Regions from separate parts of the Paracoccus sp. TRP genome, predicted to be linked through region 3. Evidence: riboswitches for the same ligand, from Rfam matches in the RefSeq annotation. Region 3 holds a riboswitch; each other region holds the start of a gene.

What was found. Region 3 has a riboswitch for cobalamin ahead of nrdH (glutaredoxin-like protein NrdH). Riboswitches for the same ligand answer to the same signal wherever they lie in the genome.
Region 1: linked by a shared signal. The riboswitch ahead of PARACOCCUSGL_RS0104195 (CbtB domain-containing protein) and the one ahead of nrdH (glutaredoxin-like protein NrdH) in region 3 are both predicted to bind cobalamin.
Region 2: linked by a shared signal. The riboswitch ahead of PARACOCCUSGL_RS0112225 (ABC transporter substrate-binding protein) and the one ahead of nrdH (glutaredoxin-like protein NrdH) in region 3 are both predicted to bind cobalamin.
Region 4: linked by a shared signal. The riboswitch ahead of PARACOCCUSGL_RS0104225 (DUF1636 domain-containing protein) and the one ahead of nrdH (glutaredoxin-like protein NrdH) in region 3 are both predicted to bind cobalamin.

Annotation. Positions count from the first base shown of each region.
Region 1 is NZ_AEPN01000004.1:144,988-150,373, reverse strand. It holds gene bluB (5,6-dimethylbenzimidazole synthase) at 1-381, opposite strand, end outside; gene PARACOCCUSGL_RS0104205 (hypothetical protein) at 381-914, opposite strand; gene PARACOCCUSGL_RS0104200 (CbtA family protein) at 981-1,679, opposite strand; gene PARACOCCUSGL_RS0104195 (CbtB domain-containing protein) at 1,681-1,860, opposite strand; cobalamin riboswitch at 1,897-2,105, opposite strand; gene PARACOCCUSGL_RS0104190 (endonuclease/exonuclease/phosphatase family protein) at 2,161-3,213, opposite strand; gene leuD (3-isopropylmalate dehydratase small subunit) at 3,204-3,809, opposite strand; gene PARACOCCUSGL_RS0104180 (hypothetical protein) at 3,901-4,482, shown strand; gene leuC (3-isopropylmalate dehydratase large subunit) at 4,500-5,386, opposite strand, start outside.
Region 2 is NZ_AEPN01000021.1:5,359-10,744, reverse strand. It holds gene PARACOCCUSGL_RS0112235 (ABC transporter ATP-binding protein) at 1-144, opposite strand, end outside; gene PARACOCCUSGL_RS0112230 (iron ABC transporter permease) at 141-1,181, opposite strand; gene PARACOCCUSGL_RS0112225 (ABC transporter substrate-binding protein) at 1,178-2,197, opposite strand; cobalamin riboswitch at 2,365-2,566, opposite strand; gene PARACOCCUSGL_RS0112220 (metallochaperone AztD) at 2,772-3,986, opposite strand; gene PARACOCCUSGL_RS0112215 (pirin family protein) at 4,580-5,386, shown strand, end outside.
Region 3 is NZ_AEPN01000018.1:37,710-43,095, forward strand. It holds gene PARACOCCUSGL_RS0111135 (LysR family transcriptional regulator) at 1-260, opposite strand, end outside; gene PARACOCCUSGL_RS0111140 (YeiH family protein) at 363-1,382, shown strand; gene PARACOCCUSGL_RS0111145 (DUF6635 family protein) at 1,421-2,248, shown strand; gene PARACOCCUSGL_RS0111150 (SDR family oxidoreductase) at 2,245-3,006, opposite strand; cobalamin riboswitch at 3,198-3,389, shown strand; gene nrdH (glutaredoxin-like protein NrdH) at 3,481-3,702, shown strand; gene nrdI (class Ib ribonucleoside-diphosphate reductase assembly flavoprotein NrdI) at 3,711-4,127, shown strand; gene nrdE (class 1b ribonucleoside-diphosphate reductase subunit alpha) at 4,109-5,386, shown strand, end outside.
Region 4 is NZ_AEPN01000004.1:150,521-155,906, forward strand. It holds gene bluB (5,6-dimethylbenzimidazole synthase) at 1-96, shown strand, start outside; gene PARACOCCUSGL_RS0104215 (DUF1801 domain-containing protein) at 101-517, opposite strand; gene cobO (cob(I)yrinic acid a,c-diamide adenosyltransferase) at 522-1,133, opposite strand; cobalamin riboswitch at 1,171-1,376, shown strand; gene PARACOCCUSGL_RS0104225 (DUF1636 domain-containing protein) at 1,455-1,808, shown strand; gene cobW (cobalamin biosynthesis protein CobW) at 1,812-2,846, shown strand; gene cobN (cobaltochelatase subunit CobN) at 2,861-5,386, shown strand, end outside.

The DNA of each region.
Region 1 (5,386 bases), on a different contig from region 3:
CGTTTGCGGCATGGTTTCCCGGCCAAGGCCGTGCCCCTCAGAGGGGTCGAGACGGGTGAAGACGGCCAGCCACACCGGTGCGCGATCAAGACCTGCCAGTTTCAATGCATCATATTCCTGTCGCTGCTGGCCCCTATAGTGGCTGGCGGCCTCGGTATTGCAGCGTTGGAACTCGGCCCGGATCCGGTCGCGCAGAGCCGGGGTTTCGACGCGAACCACCCGCCAGGGACGAGAGTTGCCGACGGATGGCGCAAGCTCCATCGCGGCACGCAGCTCATCCAGCAGGGGTTCGGGCACAGGATCGGGGCGGAAATGGCGTATATCGCGGCGCCAGCGCAGGATGCGGTCCAGCGTGGCGCGATCTTCGGGGCCGAACTCCATCACGGTGTAGCGCAGATTGCGTTGTCGGGCAGGCCCTCGGCCCCGGCGCGGATGGCGACCGGGCGTTCGGGGACTGTCAGTTCGATAGCAAGCGGCTGGCCGCCGACGGTCAGGGGGCTGTGATCGTTGGCATTCAGTTCGACCCGCAGCTGATCGCCGGGCGCCAGCGACCCAAGGTGATGGGCGGGGCCATAAAGACGGGCGATCTTGGTGCCGTTCAGGTAAAGATGGGCGTGACCTTCACCCGCGCGGTGGGCCAGACCTGCATGTTCGGGTGCAAAGCAAAAGCCCTGCGCCTGCACGAACAGGTTCCAGCCGTTGACGCTGTCGGGTTCAAGCCGTGCCGAGGCAGTTGCGCTGCCAGCGGGCAGGTCGATGGCCGTGCCGTGGTGATGCGTCCCGGTCTGTGCGCCATGGCCATTGGCACCGTGGTCGTGGCCGTCCAGCGTGACGCCATTCGCGGCGGCGATGACAAAGCCCATGCCGCCGCCGAAGATCAGACCGATCAGCAGCATCGGGATCGAGCGATCCATGTCACTATCCTTGTTCATAGGAACAGCCGGACGATGGCCGCCCGGCTGCGAATGCTTCATTCCCGATCAGGCCGCCTGTGGCACTGGGGCGCCCTGCGCCTCGCGCTGCCAGAGCCAGCCCGAAAGCAGCCCAAGCAGGGTCCATGCCATGGCGCCTACGCCTAGCGAGCGGCCGGCGAATTCGGCTGCCAGTTCGGGCGGGACGGGGCCGGCGTAACTGTCGGGCTGCGGTGCTCCGATCAGATGCGGCGCGATGATCAGGATGATTGCCGCGCCCCATGCCGCCCAGCCTTTGCCAAAGACGATCAGCCACAGGGCAAGCCCGGTCGCAACCGCCGTGCCAAGCCACCAGATTGCGCGAAGCTGCACATCAGCGGCGGCAACGCCCGGCACCTCGGGTGCAAGGCCAAAGGCCGGGGCAAGCTGCATGGTGACAAAACCTGCAAGCCCCCACAGCAGCCCCTGCCGGGCTGATACCGTATTTCCCTGCACCTCGGTCACCGCCATCAGTGCCACCAGCATCAGCCCGTAGCCTGCATAGACCATCATGGTGAATAGAACCGACAGCATGTTGCGGCTCCATTCAAACGGACCGAGGTCCTGATGGGCGCTGACGGTCTCGGCCCCGAAATGGGTCAGTTGGCCCGATTCATACAGTTCGGCATGCAGCAGAACCGGCTGCACGAACCAAAGCTGCAACAGGGCGGCAATCAGCCCTGCTGCAGCGCCAGCGATCAATCCGCTGGTCACTATGCGCGAAAACATCTCAGTGGCAGGGGAAGCCGACTGCGTGACGCGTGTCATGCGCGGCATCATGCAGGGTTTCGGCCTGCACCAGCCCCGACACAAAGATCAGCCCAAAGCCGATGGCAAACGCTGCAATGGCGGGAAGCAGGACCGAGCGCGCGCCTGCGGCGCTGCTGGTCGTCATGGTCTTTGCGGTCATTCTTGACCCTTTCCTGTAGTCGTCCAACCCGACGACGTTACGGTTTCATGCACCGGCAGGTCTCCTGGCTTGCGGGTCACAGCTGACGCCCGCCTTCCCGGCCATGACGGGCCAGTGGCGTGATGGGCGTCCGCTCTCCGCTCACAGTCGCGGGGGCGGCTGCGGATTTGGCACCGGATGTTCCGGGCCGCACCGCATTCCCTTTTGGGCCCCGATCAAGGGGCACCGATACGTGGGCATGTTAGCTGCGAGATCGCGCCGGCGGCAAGCGGAATCGGGTGCCGTCTCGTCGCAGGCCGGTCAGGGCGCGGGTGGCCAATCCACATCGACCCAGACCAGCCGATGCGCCGAGGCTTTCAGCGCGGCCTCGGCCAGTGGCCCCTCGGCAGGCCAGAAGACGCCAGAGCCCAGCACCTCTAACCCCTTGGCGGGCAGGACGTAATCGACGCGCAGGTTGCCCGGCGGACGGTCGTCGCGCCAGTCGCCGGTATCCAGCGCGGGGTCGCCCTTATGGTTGTCGTTCACGCCCCCCCTGGCCGCCGTCCCTCCGGTGCTGCGGGGCAGGGGGTCGGTGACATGGGCCATGATCCGGGCCAAAGCCTCGGGTCGGCCGTCGCCGTCCATCGGATCAAGGTTCAGATTTCCGGCAAGCACGAAGGGACCTTTGGGCAGATGGTGCAGCCAGAAGGCCAGTTCGTCGTGATTGCGCCGCCCGTTCAAATCTTCGGGGCCGTCAAAGACCGGAGGGGTTGCTGACATAGCCAGCAGGTGCAGCGGCTGACCCGCAATGGTGATTTCAGCATCCCAATGCGCGGTCGAGGACAGGCGCCGCGCCGCCTCGACCTCGGGCGGCAGGGGCGGCATCAGGTTGCCGGGCAGATCGCGCCACAGGAAACCACTGTAATCCCGGACTGAGCCTATCGGGTGGCGTGACAGGATCGCCATACCGCCCTGACCGGTGAAATTGCCAAACCCCTGCGCATCATCTGCTGTGCCAAGCCGTCCGTCGGCGTTCAGATCCAGCCCGGTCGCCATGCCGGAATTTGGGCGTGCTGCAAAACGGTGGGGATAATCCAGCCCCGCCTTGGCCAGCCTTGCGGCAAATGCATCCAACGCCTTGCTGTCGTAGTCCCAGTCGAAATCGGTCAGCAAAAGGATATCGGGCCGTGTCCCGGCGATGACGCGGATTACGGCGTCAATCTGGCTGTCCTTGCGGGTCAGATCGCGCAGCAATAACCCCGGCCCGTCGCGTGACAGGCCGGGGCTATAGGTGGCGATCCGCAAAGGCTCTGCCAGAGTGCCCTGGGCCAGCGCGAGGATCAGCGCCAGCCCGGCGAAAGCATTCAGACCCAAGGCCGGCTCTGTTGCATCTGCGCCTCGAACGTGTCGATCGACGCGGACTTTTCCATGGTCAGGCCGATATCGTCCAGCCCGTTCAGCAGGCAATGTTTGCGGAAGGGGTCGATGTCGAAGCCAAAGCTTTGCCCGTCCGAAGTGGTGACGGTCTGGTTTTCAAGGTCGATGGTCATGCGGGCGTTGGCGCCTTTGCGGGCGTCCTCCATCAGCACGTCCACCGCCTCTTGCGGCATGACGATGGGCAGGATGCCGTTCTTGAAGCAGTTATTGTAAAAGATGTCGGCAAAGCTGGTCGAGATGACCGCGCGGATGCCAAAGTCCAGCAGTGCCCAGGGCGCATGCTCGCGCGACGAGCCGCAGCCAAAGTTATCCCCGGCGACGATGATTTCCGCGCTGCGATAGGCGGGCTGGTTCAGCACGAAATCGGCGATCTCGGTGCCGTCGGGATTGTAGCGCATCTCGTCAAACAGGTTCTTGCCCAGACCCGAACGATGGATCGTCTTGAGGAACTGTTTGGGGATGATCATGTCGGTGTCGATATTGACCAGCGGCATGGGGGCCGCGATGCCGGTCAGGGTGGTGAACTTGTCCATGTGTTGATCCTCGCGAATTGACTGGGGGAGTGCGTCCCCGTTAACCCAAGCCGGCTGGGCGCATAGCACCACGACGAAACGGGTCCTTCAGATGTTTTTTGGATTTTCGAGCTTTCACGACCTGCGTGCCTGCATCGCCCGCGACTGGACCCCAAAGATCGGGGACCCCGGGTTCGCCGGTTGGCTGACGGTTCTGTCCTATCTTGTCTGCCTGTGGCTGGCGGTGCTGGTACTGCGCCGTCGTCCGGCGGGTGCCGCACGCAAATTGTGGCTGGTCATTGCCGGGTTGATGGCCTTTCTGGCCCTGAACAAACAGCTGGATCTGCAAACTGCGCTGACCGCTGCGGGGCGGTGCGTGGCGCGGGCGCAGGGCTGGTATGACAGCCGCTATATCGTGCAGCTGGCCTTTATCGCCGGGCTGGTTCTGGGGGCCGTTCTGGCGCTGATCTGGGCGACGAAAGCCTTGCGCGGACACATGAGCCACAACCGCCTGGCCCTGCTGGGTCTGGCGGTGCTGTGCTGCTTTGTGCTGGTGCGCGCGGCTGGCTTTCATCATGTGGACAGGCTGATCAGTGCCGATTTTGCGGACATCAAGTTCAATTTCTGGCTCGAAAACGCGGGGCTTGTGCTGATTGCCCTTAACGCGCTGATGCTGTTGCGGCGGGGCCGCTAAGGACCCCGCCCAAGCGATCAGACCGTCTCGGTCAGAAACTCGCGCACATCGGTCAGATGACCGCGAATGCCCGCCGCTGCCGCCATGACCGGCGACATCAGGTGGGTGCGGCCACCACGGCCCATGCGGCCCTCAAAGTTGCGGTTCGAGGTCGCGGCGCAGCGTTCGCCGGGGGCAAGCTGGTCGGGGTTCATGCCCAGACACATCGAACAGCCGGCCAGACGCCATTCAAAGCCGGCGTCGATAAAAATCTTGTCCAGCCCCTCTTCCTCAGCCTGCATCCGCACCAGACCCGAGCCGGGCACGACCATGCCGCGCACACCCGGCGCCAGTTTCTGTCCCCTGAGGATCGAGGCCGCGGCGCGCAGATCCTCGATCCGGCCATTGGTGCAGGACCCGATAAAGACCGCGTCGATCTTGATTTCGTTCAGCGGGGTGCCCGGTTTCAGACCCATGTAGTCAAGGCTGCGGCGCACGGCCTCGACCTTGCCGCCTTCGAAATCCTCGGGCGCGGGGACGTTGGCGGAGATCGGCAGAACGTCCTCGGGCGAGGTGCCCCAGGTCACGACCGGGGCGATGTCCTCGGCGCGGATGGTGATGACTTTGTCCCAATGCGCGCCTTCGTCGGAATACAGGGTTTTCCACCAGGCTAGCGCGGCCTCCCACGCGGCGCCTTTCGGCGCGTGCGGGCGGCCCTTGACGTATTCAAAGGTCTTTTCGTCAGGGGCGATCAGGCCGGCGCGGGCGCCACCTTCGATCGCCATGTTGCAGACGGTCATCCGGCCTTCCATCGACAGGTCGCGGATCGCTTCGCCGCAATATTCGATGACATAGCCGGTGCCACCAGCCGTGCCGGTGTGGCCGATGATCGACAGCGTAATGTCCTTGGCGGTCACACCGGGGC
Region 2 (5,386 bases), on a different contig from region 3:
AATCAGCCGCAGCAGCGTGGATTTGCCCGAGCCGTTCGGCCCGATCAGGCCAAAGGTCTCGCCCGGCGCGATTTCCAGCGTCACACCCTCGACAATGGGACGGGTACCGGCCCTCCAGCCCAGATTGGCGGTCCTCAGTCTCATGTCCGGCCCCGGCTGCGGATCAGGATCAGGGCAAAGCCCGGTGCACCGACCAGCGCAGTTACCACGCCGATGGCTACCACCTGACCGGGGATCAGTATGCGTGACACAATGTCGGCCGCGATCAGAAAGACCGCGCCTGCAAGCGCCGACCATGGCACCAGCCGGCCATGCCGGGGGCCGACGGCAAAGCGCATGGCATGGGGCACGACCAGCCCGACGAAACCGATCGAGCCGACAAGGCTGACCATGGTCGCGGTCATCAGCGTGGTCGTGCCGATCAGCATCCCCTGCACCCGGCGCAGGGAAATGCCCAGTGCCGCTGCCGATTGCGCACCAAAGGAAAAGGCATCCAGCGCCCTTACATGCCAAAGGCAGGCCAGAAAGCCGATCAGGGCTGCCGGAGCCGCCAGCGACACATCCGGCCAGCGCACGCCCGACAGATTGCCGAGCAGCCAGAACATGATGCCCCTTGCCTGTTCGGCATTGGCCGACCTGGCGATGAAAAAGCTGGTCAGCGCGTTGAACAGCTGCGAACCCGCGATCCCCGCCAATACCAGCTGGGCGGGGCCGCCTCCGGCAGCTCGCGCCAGCGCCGCGACCAGGCCAAAGGCCAACAGCGCCCCGGCAAAAGCGCCCGATGACAGGCCCAGCGCGCCGCCGCCAAGGCCAAGGATCGTCACCGCGACCGCGCCGGTCGACGCCCCTGCTGATACCCCCAGCAGATAGGGGTCAGCCAGCGCGTTGCGGATCAGCGCCTGCAAAACCACCCCGGACAGCGCCAGTCCCGCGCCGCAGGCAGCCGCGACCAAAGTGCGCGGCATGCGATAATTCCAGATGATCGCCGCATTGATCGAGTCCACCGGATATCCGGCACCAAACAGCTTGTTGGCCAGCACCGCCAGCACGGTATCAGGCGGCAGGGGCATTTCGCCGATGATAACCCCGGCAAGGATCGCCACCGTCAAAAGGCTGCCTGCCAAGATCCATCGCCACGCGGGCGCGCGCGGGCGATAGCTGCGGACCGTCGCGACCGTCATTCGAGGTTAAAGGCCGGCAGCGCCCCGGCCAGTGTTTCAAGCGCCGAGACATTGCGGATCGAGGGGTCCATCGAATGGGCGTCAAGCACCACGATCCGGTCATTGCGAACCGCCTCCATCTGGCTGGTTACCGGGTCGGACTTCAGGAACTCGATCTTCCGTTCGTAATCGTCAGCCTCGAACCGGCGACGGTCCATCCGGGCGATGACGATGACCGAAGGATTGGCGCGGGCGATGGTCTCCCAGCTGACGGTCGGCCATTCCTCATCGCTTTCGATGACGTTCTTCAGCCCCAGTTTTTCCATCATATAGGCGGGTGGTCCCTTGCGGCCCGCGACATAGGGATCAACGTCCATCTCGGCCGACGAGAACCAGAACACGGCCGAGGCATCTTTCAGGTTCAGCGACCGGGCGTTTTCAACTGCCGCCGCCTCGCGCGCCTTCAGATCGGCGACCAGTGCCTCACCCCGTTCCGGCACGTCAAAAATCTGTGCCAGTTCAAGAACGCCGGCATGAACGGATTCCATCTGGAACATGGCATTGCGGGTCCCGTCCGAGCCGCTGCTGTTGTCTTTGTTCCAGCAGTCCGCGGGCAGCACATAGGTCGGGATGCCGACATCGGCAAATTGCTCACGCGTGGCGACGATTCCTTGAGGACCGATGTGCCATTCGTATTGCACAGTGACCAGGCCGGGCTTTTTCGCCACCACCGATTCAAAGCTCGGATCGTTGTCGGCCAGCCGCTCGATCGAGGCATTCACCTCGCGGTATTCGGGCAGGACCTCGCTGAACCAGACGGCAGTGCCCTGGACCTTGTCGGCCAGCCCCAGCGAATAAAGGATCTCGGTCGCGGCCTGTCCGACACTGACCACGCTGTCAGGTGCATGGCTGATGGTCAGATCGACGCCGCAGTTTTGCAGCCTCAGCGGATATTGGGTCTGTGCGCCTGCGGGCAGGGTGGCAAGGATCATGGTGGCCGCGCCAAGCAGCGCGGCAGTCAGTGTGCGGGCAAACATGAATTGTCTCCGGTTGTGAGGGCAGCCAGGGACGGGAGGAGAGGAGCGGCCCAAAAACTGACAAGCGCCCTTGCCTTGCGGCAGGGCCTGATGCTGGCTGGGACGGGCGCGGCAAGGCACCCTTTGGGCAAATTCATCGAACACCTCCCCGGACACCCCGCCCGGGCTGCGTTGAAACGGGTGTCGGCAGGTCTCCTGACTGGCGGGTCGCGGGGCTTTCCACGGCCTTCCCGTGGCGCATGGCCACAGTGGCATTTTCGTGGATGTCCTCGCCGCCTACAGTTGCGGGGGCAGTTCCGGTTCACCGGACAGGTCCGGTGGCGGATTCCCTTTCAATTCCATATGGAAACCGACACCGGGCAACTACCCGCCAAATTGCGGATGAACAAGGTAAATCTGGCTTCCATGGCAGGGACTGCCCCCACAGGCCGGGAAGGGCCAAGGAAAACCGCGTCAGGATGGGGGAGTGGTGTATCCTGTCGTGGCCTTTCCGGCCCTCGCATGATGCGCGTCACATAGAGCCCGGCCGGCGCATCTGAAATTGTCAGGTCATGAAAGCGGATCAGCTGTTATATCAGTGGGTTACGCCACTGCCGCCGACCACGGCAATGTTATATGGCCTGCCTTCGACCGGTACGGTGCCGACCTCGCTGAAATCCTTGGTCGAGATGCGCCGGATCAGCCCGGCATTCGGGTCGCTCAGCACGATCTCGTCCCCGGCGACGGCAATGCGCGGGCGCGGATCGTTCCAGTGGCCGTCCATCGAATATGGCGCGGTGACCTTGGTGCTGTCGCTGAGAGCGGCGTCAAGCAGGTTCACACGATGCAGGCTGCCATCTTCGGTCAGGACATAGCCTGTCGCGGGGCTGGCTGGGTCTAGCGCGAAATCCACCCGGCGGAACGGCAGGTCGATATAGCGATAATGCGGGGCCTCTTCGGGGTCGATGACAACCAGGCCCTTGGGTCCGAAATTGCCCAGAAAGATCTGCATCCCGGATGAGCCAAGCAGGGTCCCGGTGGTCACATCTTTGGGCAGATCCTCGGGATAGGGCAAAAGCCTGTATTCCGGCCCCTGATCACCCGCCTTGACGGTCAGCACGCCCTCTTTGCAACCGGCGGCCAGATAGGCGCCCGAGAAAGCCTCGCCATGGATGGCGGTGCAGGTGGCCAGATTGCCCGTGGGGTTGCCTTTGGCGTCAAAGGCTTGCAGGCCCAGACGCGGTACCGAGGCATCGCCCTCGACCGGTTCGTCCGAGGCGACGGTCGAAAGCCAGCTTTTTCCCAGTGGCGTGACAAAGCCATGATGGGCGCGGGCCTGTGGGAACTTCACCGGCTCGACCTTGCCCGCGGCCAGCGCGGCGCTGTCGAGAATCTCGGCATAGCTGCCCTTGTCATAATTCAGCACCACCTTGCCGTCGTGCGCGACAAGGTGAAAGGGCCGGGGTCCCGACAGGTGCAGGTCGATGGCTGCGGGTTCTTTGACCTCAAGGTCCTGATGATCGCCATGATCGTGCAGTGAGATACCGCTGCGGATGAATTGCACGGTATCGGCCTCGGACTGGACTGCGGCGACCACCGCACCGCCCGCGACCGGATAAAGCTTGACCTGTCCAGTGGTCTGGAAAGTCCAGCGATGCGCGGGCTTGGACAGGTCAAAGGCGGTGATCTGCCCTTTCTCATGATCGCCCACAAAGACACGGTAAACGGTGTCATCCTTGTGGTCATGGGCAATGCCGGTACCAGCAAGGATCAGGGTCAGGGCGCTGGCACCCGCAAATTGTCTGAGCATGATTAGCCTCCTTGGTCGTTCGGAATGGGTTGCGGTTAGCTTGCCCGGTTTCCGCTGGTCCCTGCAGGGCAGCAGGGACCGGCTGCAGAAAACTGCAGTTCCGGGGCGGGACCGGAGCATCGCTGGCGACGGACTCAGTTTAGTAATGTTATTACATTACCAAAATGGAACGACAAGAGACTTGCCTCGGGAAAATGCCGCCGGATCTGCGGATCAGGGGGAGCGCCGCTTGCTCCCGGACAAAACAGAGATCGCCATCGGAGCTTCCATGCGGCGGACAACATGTGTTCGCTGTAGCGAGGTTCTGAGCCCGCCTTTCACCATGATCGTGATACAGCATCACGCATGACCTGACGGGCAGGGCCGATCAGGAGCATTTCCGCGCCAGCGGCGGTTCAGTGCCAATTACCGCACAAAGGCTTGCCGGGGATAGGCCACAGAGCCGCCGAATGCTGGTCGAGAAGCGGGCGTCGCTGTCCGGCGGTGCGGGCAATGGCGGCGGTTTGGCTACGATCTCGACCACGCTGATGCGGTCCGTTGCAAGACCTGCTAGGCTGGCCCGGACATCGTCATAGCAAGAGCAGGAGGCTCGGATGAGCTGGAACCCCACTCAGAACCCGGATTGCCCCGAAAACATGGGTCTCGACTCGATCGAGACGCTGATCATCCCGCGCGCCCGCGATCTGGGCGGGTTCGAGGTGCGCCGCGCTTTGCCCGCGCCGCGCCGGCAGATGGTGGGGCCGTTCATCTTTTTTGACCAGATGGGCCCGGCCGAGTTCCTGACCGGGGGCGGCATCGACGTGCGGCCCCACCCTCATATCGGGCTGGCGACGGTGACCTATCTTTATCAGGGCGAGTTTCACCACCGCGACAGCACCGGGGCCGATCAGATGGTTTATCCGGGCGAGGTGAACTGGATGATCGCCGGCAATGGCGTCACCCATTCCGAACGCACCAGCGCCGAGATGCGCCAGCGTCCCGGTTCGCTCTTTGGGATCCAGACCTGGGTTGCGCTGCCTGAAAGCCAGGAGGACCGCCCCGCCGCCTTTGAACATCACGGCAAAGAAGCGCTGCCTTTCCTTGAGGCCGAGGGCAAGCAGGCCCGCCTGATCCTTGGGACGGCGTGGGGTGAACGCGCCCCGGTCAAGACCTTTACCGAGACCTTTTATGCCGATGTGATCCTGTCTGCGGGTGCCGCATTGCCACTGCCGGATGAGCATGAGGACCGCGGTGTCTATGTCGTCGAAGGCAGTATTCTGGTAGCGGGAGAGACCTTTGAGGCCGGTCGGATGATGGTGTTCCGCCCCGGTGACCACATCAGCCTGAAGGCGGGCGAGACGGGCGCGCGGCTGATGGTTCTGGGCGGCGAGACGATGAACGGGCCGCGCTATATTTCGTGG
Region 3 (5,386 bases):
CGCGCCAGATCCTCCAGCACCATCTCGGCGGTCTCGGCCCGGTCCAGCACCGCGCGGGCCTCGGTCATAAAGGCGGCGCCGGTGTCAGTCAGCACGATCCGCCGCCCGATCCGGTCAAAAAAGCGTACACCATGCCGGGCCTCAAGCGCCGAAATCGCTGCGCTGACCGCTGACTGCGTCAAGTTCAGCGCCTCGGCAGCACGGGTGACATGCTGACGTTCGGCCACGGCCAGAAAGATACGAAGCTGCTCAAGGGTCATGCTTGATTAATAAGAATTATCGAACAATATGGCAAATATAATGCGATAGATTGAACAGCAGTCAGGGACCATGTTCCGCCTTAAAGATAGAAAGGTACGAACATGTCCTCGACAGATCAGCGTTCGCAAAACCAGATCACCGCTGCTGGCTGGCGATTCCCTGTCTTGCCGGGGCTGGGACTGACCTTTGCGATCGCGGTCGCCGCAACAGCGGTGCAGCAGCTGTCGGGCATCGCGGCGCTTAGCCCTCTGGTGGTGGCGATGGTGCTGGGAATGGCGATTGGGAACCTGACCGGCACCCCCGAGGCTGCCCGCGCCGGGATCGGTTTTTCGCTGCGCCGTATCCTGCGTCTGGCTATCGTCCTGCTGGGCTTTCAACTGACGCTTGAGCAGCTGCGCGCTGTCGGCCTGCCAGGTCTTACCGTGATTGCCGTGACACTGGCCGTGACTTTCGTGTTTACCCGCTGGGTGGGCCGCGTGTTGGGGGTCGAGGCACGGCTGGCCGAACTGATCGCCGCCGGCACCTCGGTCTGCGGTGCATCTGCGGTAATCGCCACCAATACGGTGACGCGTGGGACGGACGAGGACGTCGCCTATGCCATCGCCTGCGTGACGGTTTTTGGCTCGCTGTCGATGCTGGCGATGCCGATCCTTGGCGGGATGATGGCGATGGGGCCGACCTCGTACGGCATCTGGGTCGGGGCGACCATCCATGAGGTAGCACAAGTCGTCGGCGCAGGTTTCCAGCACGGGGCCGAGGCCGGGCAGGCCGCCACAGTCGCCAAGCTTAGCCGCGTCATCATGCTCGCCCCCCTGATCCTGACGCTGGGTGCGCTTGCCCGTCGGCGGGGAGCCAAGGGCACGGGCAAAGCCCCGACGCCGTGGTTCGTATTAGGATTTATAGCTGTGGTGGTGCTGAACAGCGCCCTGCCCCTTCCCGAGGCGCTGCATGCCGAAGTCGCAGGCCTGACCGCCTTTCTGCTGACCATGGCACTTGCCGCGATGGGGCTGGAGACTGATCTGCGCAAGCTGCGCGCCAAAGGCATACGACCCCTGTTGCTGGGCGCAGTGGCCTGGCTGTTCATCTCGGCGCTCGGGCTGGGGTTGGTTGCGCTGACATGAGGATTGAGCGCAGCAGCGCCCGCCCCTAGATATGGGCCATGTTGCAGCCCGCCGACACCCGCCCGATGACCCGGCGCGAAACAGAGGTTCGCCGTTTTGTCCGCGACCGCTACGGCTTGCGCGGCACCTTGGCGCTGCATTGCCATGCGCTTGGACTGGACCTGTTGCGCGCGCCGGTGAACGTCATGCTATCGCCACTGTTCCTGCTGGTGCGGCTGGGTGCACCAATCCTGCGGCGGTTAAGGCTGTTGCAGGCAGCAGACTGGCTGGCCGGGCGGCAGATATTCCTGAAATCCGATGTTGCCCGGCAGATCCGGGCCGATCTTGCGTATTTCATCGACGACCTTGCAGATAAGGATCTGGCCCCCAAGGCCCCGCCCGAAAGCATCGCCCGCGCAGTGGCCGATTATGCCGAGACCCGCAACGCCGTCGCTGAGATATCAACATCGCTCATCGTTCTGGTTGCGGGGCTGGTGCTTTTTCATCGCCCGACACCGGGGGTCATCTCGCTTGCCGGGCCGATCGCGCATCTGCAGGCGCAGGCACAGGCAGTGCGGGATTTCGCACTGGGAAGCTGGGCCGGCCGCATGTGGTACTGGGCCTTTCCGGCCGAGCTGTCGACGGCAAAGCTGGTACTGACCGGAATCGGTCTGGCCATGCTGGCCTCGGTCATAACCACCTTTGCCGGGTTGATCGCCGATCCTGTTCAGTTGTGGACCGGCATCCACAGGCGCCGGGTGATGCGCTTGCTAAGACGGCTCGACCGCGCCGAGAACGCCCCGGCGCTTGAGCGTGAGCATGTGCTTGCCCGGCTAGGCGATCTGTCCGATCTGGCGCTGAGCCTGTGGCGCAGCCTCAAGGGCTAGACCTTACAGATTGAATTGCCACCATCGGCCAGCATTGCAGAGCCGGTGATAAAGCTTGCATGGTCAGACAGCAGAAACAGCGCCGCCCGTGCGATCTCTGCGGGCTCAGCCATACGCTTCAGGGCATGCAGGCCCGAGATGAAACCTCCGGTTTCGGGGTTGGTCGCGGCATCTCCTGCCATCTCGGTCAGCGTGCCACCGGGCAGCAGGGCATTGGCGCGGATGCGTTGCGGGCCATAATCCACCGCCAGCGCCTGCACCAATCCGATCAACCCGGCCTTGGCCGCAGCATAGCTGCCCATGCCCGGCAGTACCGCAGTATGGCCGATGAAACTGCCGGTAAACACCAGTGCGCCCCCGCCCCGCGCCAACAGCGCCGGGACCTGCGCCCGCGCGGCCATAAATGCAGCAGTCAGGTTGGTGGCAATCAGTTGCTGCCATTCCGCATCAGCGATCTCATGCACCCGGGCGCCCGAGCCGGTCTGACCGGCATTGTTGAAAGCCCCATCAAGCCCGCCAAACCGGTCCTGCGCCAGCGTGACCAGCGCCTCGGCATGGCCCGGCGCCGTAACATCGCCCGCCAGTACCGCGATGCGACCCGCACCTTGATCGATTCGGGCAGCAAGATCGGTAAGCCGGTCTTCGCGCCGGGCCGAGATCACCAGCCGCGCGCCCTCGGCCGCGAATATCTGCGCTGCGGCGGCGCCGATTCCACTAGAGGCTCCGGTGATAATAATAGTCTTGTCCTTGAGCAGCATTCTGCCTCTCCCATGCTTGTTGCAGGGTCGGTATGGGCCAGGACAGGCACCGGAAAACCCGGTTTCTTGCTTTTGAACAGAATGGTTTCGTTAACATCCTGAATGCGGGCAATTACCCACAGGGACACTACATCTCTGTGGATAGCTTAGGAACCTGCACTATATCTAGTTGACGGCCCGAAACTCTCATGGCTTACTGACGGGGTCATGGTGAATCCGGCCCCGGCCGGACGAAGAAGAGGGAAGCCGGTGAAAATCCGGCACTGCCCCCGCAGCTGTAAGCGGCGAGCGACGCTGGAACACCACTGAGGCCCTGGCTTCGGGAAGGTCAGCCAAGCCGGGACCCGCAAGTCAGAAGACCTGCCATGACACGAGATGACGTAACCGTGCGGCGGGCACGGGGCTGGATCAGGACCGGATGGCATCGCCATCGGCCCGGCCCCTTGTTGCCGACAACACTGAAGGAGCCGAGGCATGACCATCACCGTTTATTCCAAACCCGCCTGCGTTCAATGCACCGCCACCACCCGGGCGCTTGACGCGCGTGGCCTGGCCTATCAGCTGGTCGACCTGACCGAGGACGAGGCGGCAATGGAGCTTGTGACCTCTCTTGGCTATCGTCAGGCCCCGGTGGTCATTGCTGGTGATGCGCATTGGGCCGGATTCCGCCCGGACATGATCGGCCGCCTGTCCTGACCAGCACGATGGGCGGGCTGATCTATTTCTCATCAGGCTCGGGGAACACGGCGCGTTTCGTGGACCAGCTTGGGCTGATTGCCGGGCGCATTCCGATTTCGCCCAAGGACGAGATACCGGCCCCTGCCCGCCCCTATGTGCTGATCTGCCCGACCTATGCCGATGGCGAGGGGCGCGGCGCGGTACCCAAACAGGTCATCCGCTTTCTCAACGATCCCGGCCGCCGGGCGCTGTTGCGCGGCGTCATCGCTGCGGGCAACCGCAACTTCGGCGCGACATATGCGCTGGCTGGCCGGGTAATCTCTGACAAATGCAAGGTGCCGGTTCTTTACCGTTTCGAACTGGCCGGCACCGAAATCGACATTTCCCGCGTCCGGGCGGGGTTAAAGAAATTCTGGGGGACGGAATGCTTGACAATGGCGTAAAGGCCGAACTGGACTATCACGCGCTGAACGCGATGCTGAACCTCTATGACGACGAGGGAAAGATCCGCTTTGACGCAGACCGCAAGGCCGCGCGGCAGTATTTCCTGCAGCACGTCAATCAGAACACCGTCTTCTTTCACTCTCTGGACGAAAAGCTGGGCTATCTGGTCGATGAGGGCTATTACGAGGCCGAGGTCCTTGACCAGTATCCGCGCGAGTTCCTGCACCGGATCTGGGAAGCCGCGTTCCGCCGCAAATTCCGCTTTCCGACCTTTCTTGGCGCCTTCAAATACTACACCAGCTACACGCTGAAGACCCGCGACGGCCAGCGCTATCTGGAACGTTACGAGGACCGGGTGGTCATGGTCGCGCTGGCACTGGCGCGCGGCGATGAGGTGCTGGCGATGCGCTTTATGGAGGAAATCCTTTCAGGCCGGTTCCAGCCTGCAACGCCGACATTCCTTAACGCCGGAAAAAAATCGCGGGGCGAGCTGATCTCGTGCTTCCTGCTGCGGGTCGAGGACAACATGGAATCGATCGGCCGCTCGATCAATTCGGCGCTGCAGCTCAGCAAGCGCGGCGGCGGGGTCGCACTGATGCTGACGAACCTGCGCGAGTCGGGTGCTCCGATCAAGGGGATCGAAAACCAGTCCTCTGGCGTCGTGCCGGTGATGAAGCTGCTTGAGGACAGCTTCAGCTATGCCAATCAGCTGGGCGCGCGTCAGGGTGCAGGTGCGGTCTATCTGCACGCCCATCACCCCGATATCATGCGCTTTCTGGACACCAAGCGCGAGAACGCAGACGAAAAGATCCGCATCAAGACGCTGAGCCTTGGCGTCGTTATCCCAGATGTGACCTTTGAGCTCGCCAAGCGTAATCAGGACATGTACCTGTTTTCGCCCCATGACGTTGAGCGGGTCTATGGCGTGCCCTTCTCGGAAATCCCGGTGTCCGAGAAATATGCCGAGATGGTGGACGACAAACGCATCCGCAAGAAAAAGATCAACGCCCGGGCCTTTTTCCAGACCCTGGCCGAGATTCAGTTCGAAAGCGGCTATCCCTACATCATGTTCGAAGACACGGTGAACCGCGCCAACCCCGTCGCGGGCCGCATCAGCATGTCGAACCTGTGCAGCGAGATTTTGCAGGTTAATGAGGCCTCGGAATATAATGAGGACCTTAGCTACAGTCATCTGGGCACGGATATTTCCTGCAACCTCGGCTCGCTCAATATCGCGGCGACCATGGACGGGCCGGAT
Region 4 (5,386 bases), on a different contig from region 3:
CTCTGCCTCGGCTGGCCTGAGTTTGAGGATGACACGCCATTGCTGCATCGCAGGGGCTGGCAGGAAAATACCGCCCCCGAATGGCAGCGGCGCTAGGGCCTTACATCTTCAGCCCCGGCAGACGGCTGGCCTGCAGCACCCAATCGGCGAATTGCTTTTCGTCGAACGGGCCTTCGGGAATATGGACATAGCGCACGTCGGGCTGTTTCGAGGCGACAGGCGGCAGCGGATCCAGCTCTGCGCCGCGAAAAAAGCCGACTTTGATATATTTAGTCATGCAGTGAAAGCTGAGGAACCAGACCCCTTCCTCGACCCCGTAAAAAGGCGAATTCCACTTTACCGCCTTTTTCACACCCGGCACGGTGCGGGTGACGATCTGATCCAGCTTTTCGCCAACCTGATGCTTCCATCCCGGCAGCGCGTCGATATAGGCGCGAACGGGGGCTTCGCCATATCCCTTTGGGATCTGCGGATTGCCGCCTGAAAGCAGTTTTGGCTTGTCCTGCGGTTCGGTCATCGTCCTAGAACTCTACCCCCGGCTGGGCCTTGATACCGTCGCGGAACGGATGCTTGACCTGTTCCATCTCTGTTACAAGATCGGCAAGCTCGATCAGTTCCGGCCTGGCGTTGCGCCCGGTCAGCACGACATGGGTCATCGGCTGGTTTTTGCTGCGCAGAAAGACCAGCACCTCGTCCAGATCCAGATAATCATAGCGCAGGGCGATGTTGATCTCATCAAGCAGTACCATACGGATACGGGGATCGCGGATCAGCTCTTTGGCCTTTTCCCAGCCGGCGCGGGCGGCGGCGATGTCACGCTCACGGTCCTGCGTTTCCCAGGTAAACCCCTCGCCCATGGCATAAAACTGGCACAGATCGCCGAAATGTCCGGTCAAAACCCGACGCTCGCCCGTGTCCCATGAGCCCTTGATGAACTGCACCACGGCGCAGGGCATCTCATGGGCGATGCAGCGCAGGATCATGCCAAACCCGGACGAGGACTTGCCCTTGCCCTTGCCGGTATGGACGATGATCAGTCCCTTTTCGCCCTGCTTTCCAGCCATCATCCGGTCACGCGCAGCTTTGATCCTGGCCATCTTCTCGGCATGGCGAAGGTTGTCTTCGGTCGGCATCGGGCACTCCTTTGCTTGACAAGTCGGGACCGGGCGCGCACAGACAAGGGGCGCTGGTTCCTGTCCTACGACAGGCTAAGAGGGAATGCGACAGGCAACCGCCTGGAAGCAGCCGCCCCCGCGACCGTGACCGGAAAGGTCGCCCATAAGCCACTGGCCAAAAGCCGGGAAGGCGGGACGACCGTGGGCCCCACAGGCCCGAATCCGCAAGCCGGGAGACCTGCCCGCGCAAAGGATTGACCGGCGGACGGGGTGTTCCTGCTGGGGCTTGGGGCATATGTCGCGCCCCCGCGCCCTGCCGCCATAACGGATGAAGGGCGCATGACAGTCACCTTGCATGTCTGCATCACATGCCGCGCCGGCCTGCCCGTCCCCGACGGCGAGCCCGTGCCCGGCCTGCGTCTGCTGCAGGCGCTGACCGCCGAGACCCTGCCCCAAGGCGTGCGTATCGTTCCCGTCGAATGCCTGTCGGCCTGCGCCAATGGCGCGGCGATCGCGCTGTCGGGCCCGGGCCGGTGGACCTATGTCTATGGCAGCATGTCGGCTGATGACGCCCCCGAGATCATGCAGGGCGCCGCCGCCTATGCCGACGCATCTGACGGCATCGTCCCCTGGCGCGAACGCGTCACGATTTTCCGCAAGCGCAGCCTCGCGCGCATTCCTCCGATTGGGTAGCACATGACCGACCTGACCAAGACCCCAGTGACTGTCATCACCGGCTTTCTGGGCGCCGGCAAGACCACGCTGATCCGCCACCTGATGCAGAACCCGCAGGGCAAGCGGCTGGCAGTTCTGGTCAACGAATTCGGCACAATGGGCGTGGACGGAGAGATCCTGAAATCCTGCGCAGACGAAAACTGCCCGGCCGAAAACATCATGGAGCTGTCGAACGGCTGCATCTGTTGCACCGTCGCCGATGACTTCATCCCGACGCTTGAACGGCTGATGGCAATGCCGGTCAGGCCCGACCACATCCTGATCGAGACCTCGGGCCTTGCCCTGCCGAAACCGCTGCTTAAGGCGTTCGACTGGCCGGCGATCCGTTCGCGCATCACCGTGGACGGGGTGATTGCACTGGCCGATGCCGAGGCGGTTGCGGCAGGCCGTTTTGCCCCCGACGTGGCGGCAGTCGAGGCCCAGCGCGCCGCTGATGACAGCCTTGACCACGAAACGCCGCTTTCCGAGGTGTTCGAGGACCAGATCGCCTGTGCCGATATCGTCCTGCTCTCCAAGGCTGATCTGGCGGGCGAACAGGGGCTGGCCGCCGCCCGCGCGGTCATCGAGGCCGAGGCCCCGCGCAAGCTGCCGATCCTGCCGCTGGTTGACGGGGTGATCGACCCGCGCGTCATCCTGGGCCTCAATGCCGCGGCCGAGGATGACCTTGCCGCCCGCCCCAGCCATCATGACGGGGCCGAGGATCATGAGCATGACGATTTCGACTCGGTGGTGATCGAACTGGCCGAGATCGCGGACCCCGCTGATCTGGCCACCCGCATCGAACGGCTGGCGCGGGAACAGAACATCCTGCGGGTCAAAGGCCATGTCGCCGTCCTGGGCAAGCCCATGCGGTTGCTGGTGCAGGCGGTGGGTGAAAGGGTGCGCCACCAATACGACCGGCCCTGGGGCGATGCCCCCCGCAACTCGCGCCTCGTCGTCATTGCCGAGCATGACGATATCGACGAGGCCGCGATCAGGGCGGTTCTGGCCGCATAAGCGCCGAATAAGCCATGCATGTCGTCTTTCGCGAAAGCCGTGGGCTGGAAGAAACCGAGGTTCCGACCGACCCCGGCCAAAGCCCCGCCGAGCTGATCGCACTGTCCTATTCGGACAGCGATCTCGGCGCTTTCGCTGCAGGCTGGCACCGTGCGTCAGGGGGGCTGCCCTCGCTGCGGCTGTGCAATCTATCGGCGCTGCGGCACCCGGTTTCGGTCGATCAGTACTGCGAGACGACGCTTGCCGGGGCGCGGGCGATTCTGGTGCGGCTGATCGGGGGTGAACCCTATTGGTCCTATGGAGTCGCCAGCCTTCAGGATCTGGCGCGCAGACGGGGTATCGCGCTGGCCTTTCTGCCCGCCGACGGGCGGCCTGACCCGACGCTTGACCGTTATTCGACGCTGCCGTTGCCGGTGCTGCGCCGGCTGACCACGCTATGCGATCAGGGCGGCGCGGTCGCCGCGCAGATGGCCTTGGCAGAGCTGGCGCATGCTGCGGGCCTGCACACCGCGCCGGTTCAGGGCGAGGCTGCGATCCCCGAGTTCGGATTTTACGACCCCGATCACGGCGTTATTCAGCGGCCAAAGCCCGGGCTGCTCGTCAGCTTTTACCGCAGCTATCTGACCTCTGCCGATCTGGCGCCAGTCGATGCGATGATCCGCGCCCTGCGCGCCGCGGGACTGGACGCAACCGGAGTATTCGCGCCCTCGCTCAAGGCACCGGGCTTTGCAGAATGGCTGGCGCCACATCTGCCGGGGGTTGCGGCGGTGGTAAACCTGACCGCCTTTTCTGCCCGTGACGATGCTGGCGCGACGCCCTTTGACGGGGCCGACGGCCCGGTCTTTCAGGTGGCGCTTTCCACTGCCCCGCGCGAGCTATGGGCCGCAGAAGAACGCGGCCTTTCCGCCGCAGATCTGGCGATGCACGTGGTCCTGCCCGAGGTTGATGGCCGCATTTTTCTGGGCGCGATCAGCTTCAAACAGGCGCAAGAGCGCGACCCGGATCTGCAATTTTCTCGCATGATCCACGTCCCGGATGATCAGCGCATCAATGCGGCGGCGGCACGGGTGCGGGCTTGGCTGAACCTGCCCGCAAAACGCCGCGCAGTGGTGCTGTCGACCTATCCCGGCAAGATCTATCAGCTGGCCCATGCGGTTGGGCTTGACGCCCTTGCATCAGCCGGGGCGATGCTTGGCATTCCACATGACGATCTGGGCCGCAGGCTTAAGGCCGGCCGTCTGCACTGGCCGCAGGCGGATTACCTTGCCACGCTGGCCCGCCTGCCGGCGCGTCTGCGTGACGACCTTGCCGCCGCATGGGGCGCGCCTCCCGCTGATGGCTTTCACTTTGCCGCCCTGCGCCATGGCGCCGACCTGATCGCGCTGCAACCCGAACGCGGAGAGGTCGCGACAAGGGCCGAGGATTATCACGACCTGACCCGCACCCCATGCCACGAATATGTTGCCTTTTACCTGTGGCTCAGGACACAGGCGGACGCGCTGATCCACATGGGCGCACATGGCACGCTTGAGTGGCTGCCGGGCAAATCGGTGGCACTGTCAGATGAATGCTGGCCCGAGGCACTGCTTGGCGATCTGCCCGTCGTCTATCCCTTCATCGCCAACGATCCGGGCGAGGCGGCGCAGGCGAAACGGCGGCTTTCAGCCGTAACGCTGGGCCATCTGCCGCCGCCCCTTGTCGATGCCGCCCTGCCGGAGCGCCTGACGCATCTTGAGCGGCTGCTTGACGAATATTCCACCGCCGACGGGCTGGACCCACGCCGCCGCGACCGGCTGATCCTTGCCATCCGAGACGAGGCACGTGCCGCCGGGGTCGAGGCGGATCTGGGCCTGCCCCCCGACGCCGCCCCGGCCGAGGCGATCCCGCTGATCGACCGTTTCCTTTGCGATCTCAAGGACAGCCGCTTTGGCGACGGGCTGCATGTCTATGGCTCTGGCGCCTGTGGCAAGGCCGAGCGTGAGGGGCTGGCCCGCGCCCTTTCGGGGCAAAGGGTCGCGTCCGGCCCCTCGGGCTCTCCGGCGCGCGGGCGGCAGGATGTGCTGCCGACGGGGCGCAATCTTTTTACCGTCGATCCCCGCGCCGTGCCTTCGCGCAATGCCTATGCACAGGGGGTAAGGCTGGCCGAAGAGCTGCTGCGCCGCCATCTTCAGGATCATGGCGACTGGCCGCGTGGGCTGGTCGTGGACCTGTGGGGCAGCGCAACCATGCGCACGGCAGGCGAGGAATTTGCCATGGCGCTGCATCTGGCCGGGCTGCGCCCGCGCTGGGACGCCGCCTCGGGCCGGGTATCGGGGGTCGATATCCTTACGCTGGCCGAACTGGGCCGGCCGCGAATTGACGTGACGCTGCGGGTCTCGGGGTTGTTTAGGGACGTTTTCCCCGGTCTGGCGCAATTGTTCGAGACCGGGGCCGCGGCGCTGGCGACTCGTGGCGAAAGCCCGGATGACAACCCCTATCGTCACCGCATCCCGCGCGTCTTTGGCCCCAAGCCCGGGCTTTACGGCCTCGGCCTCGCCGAT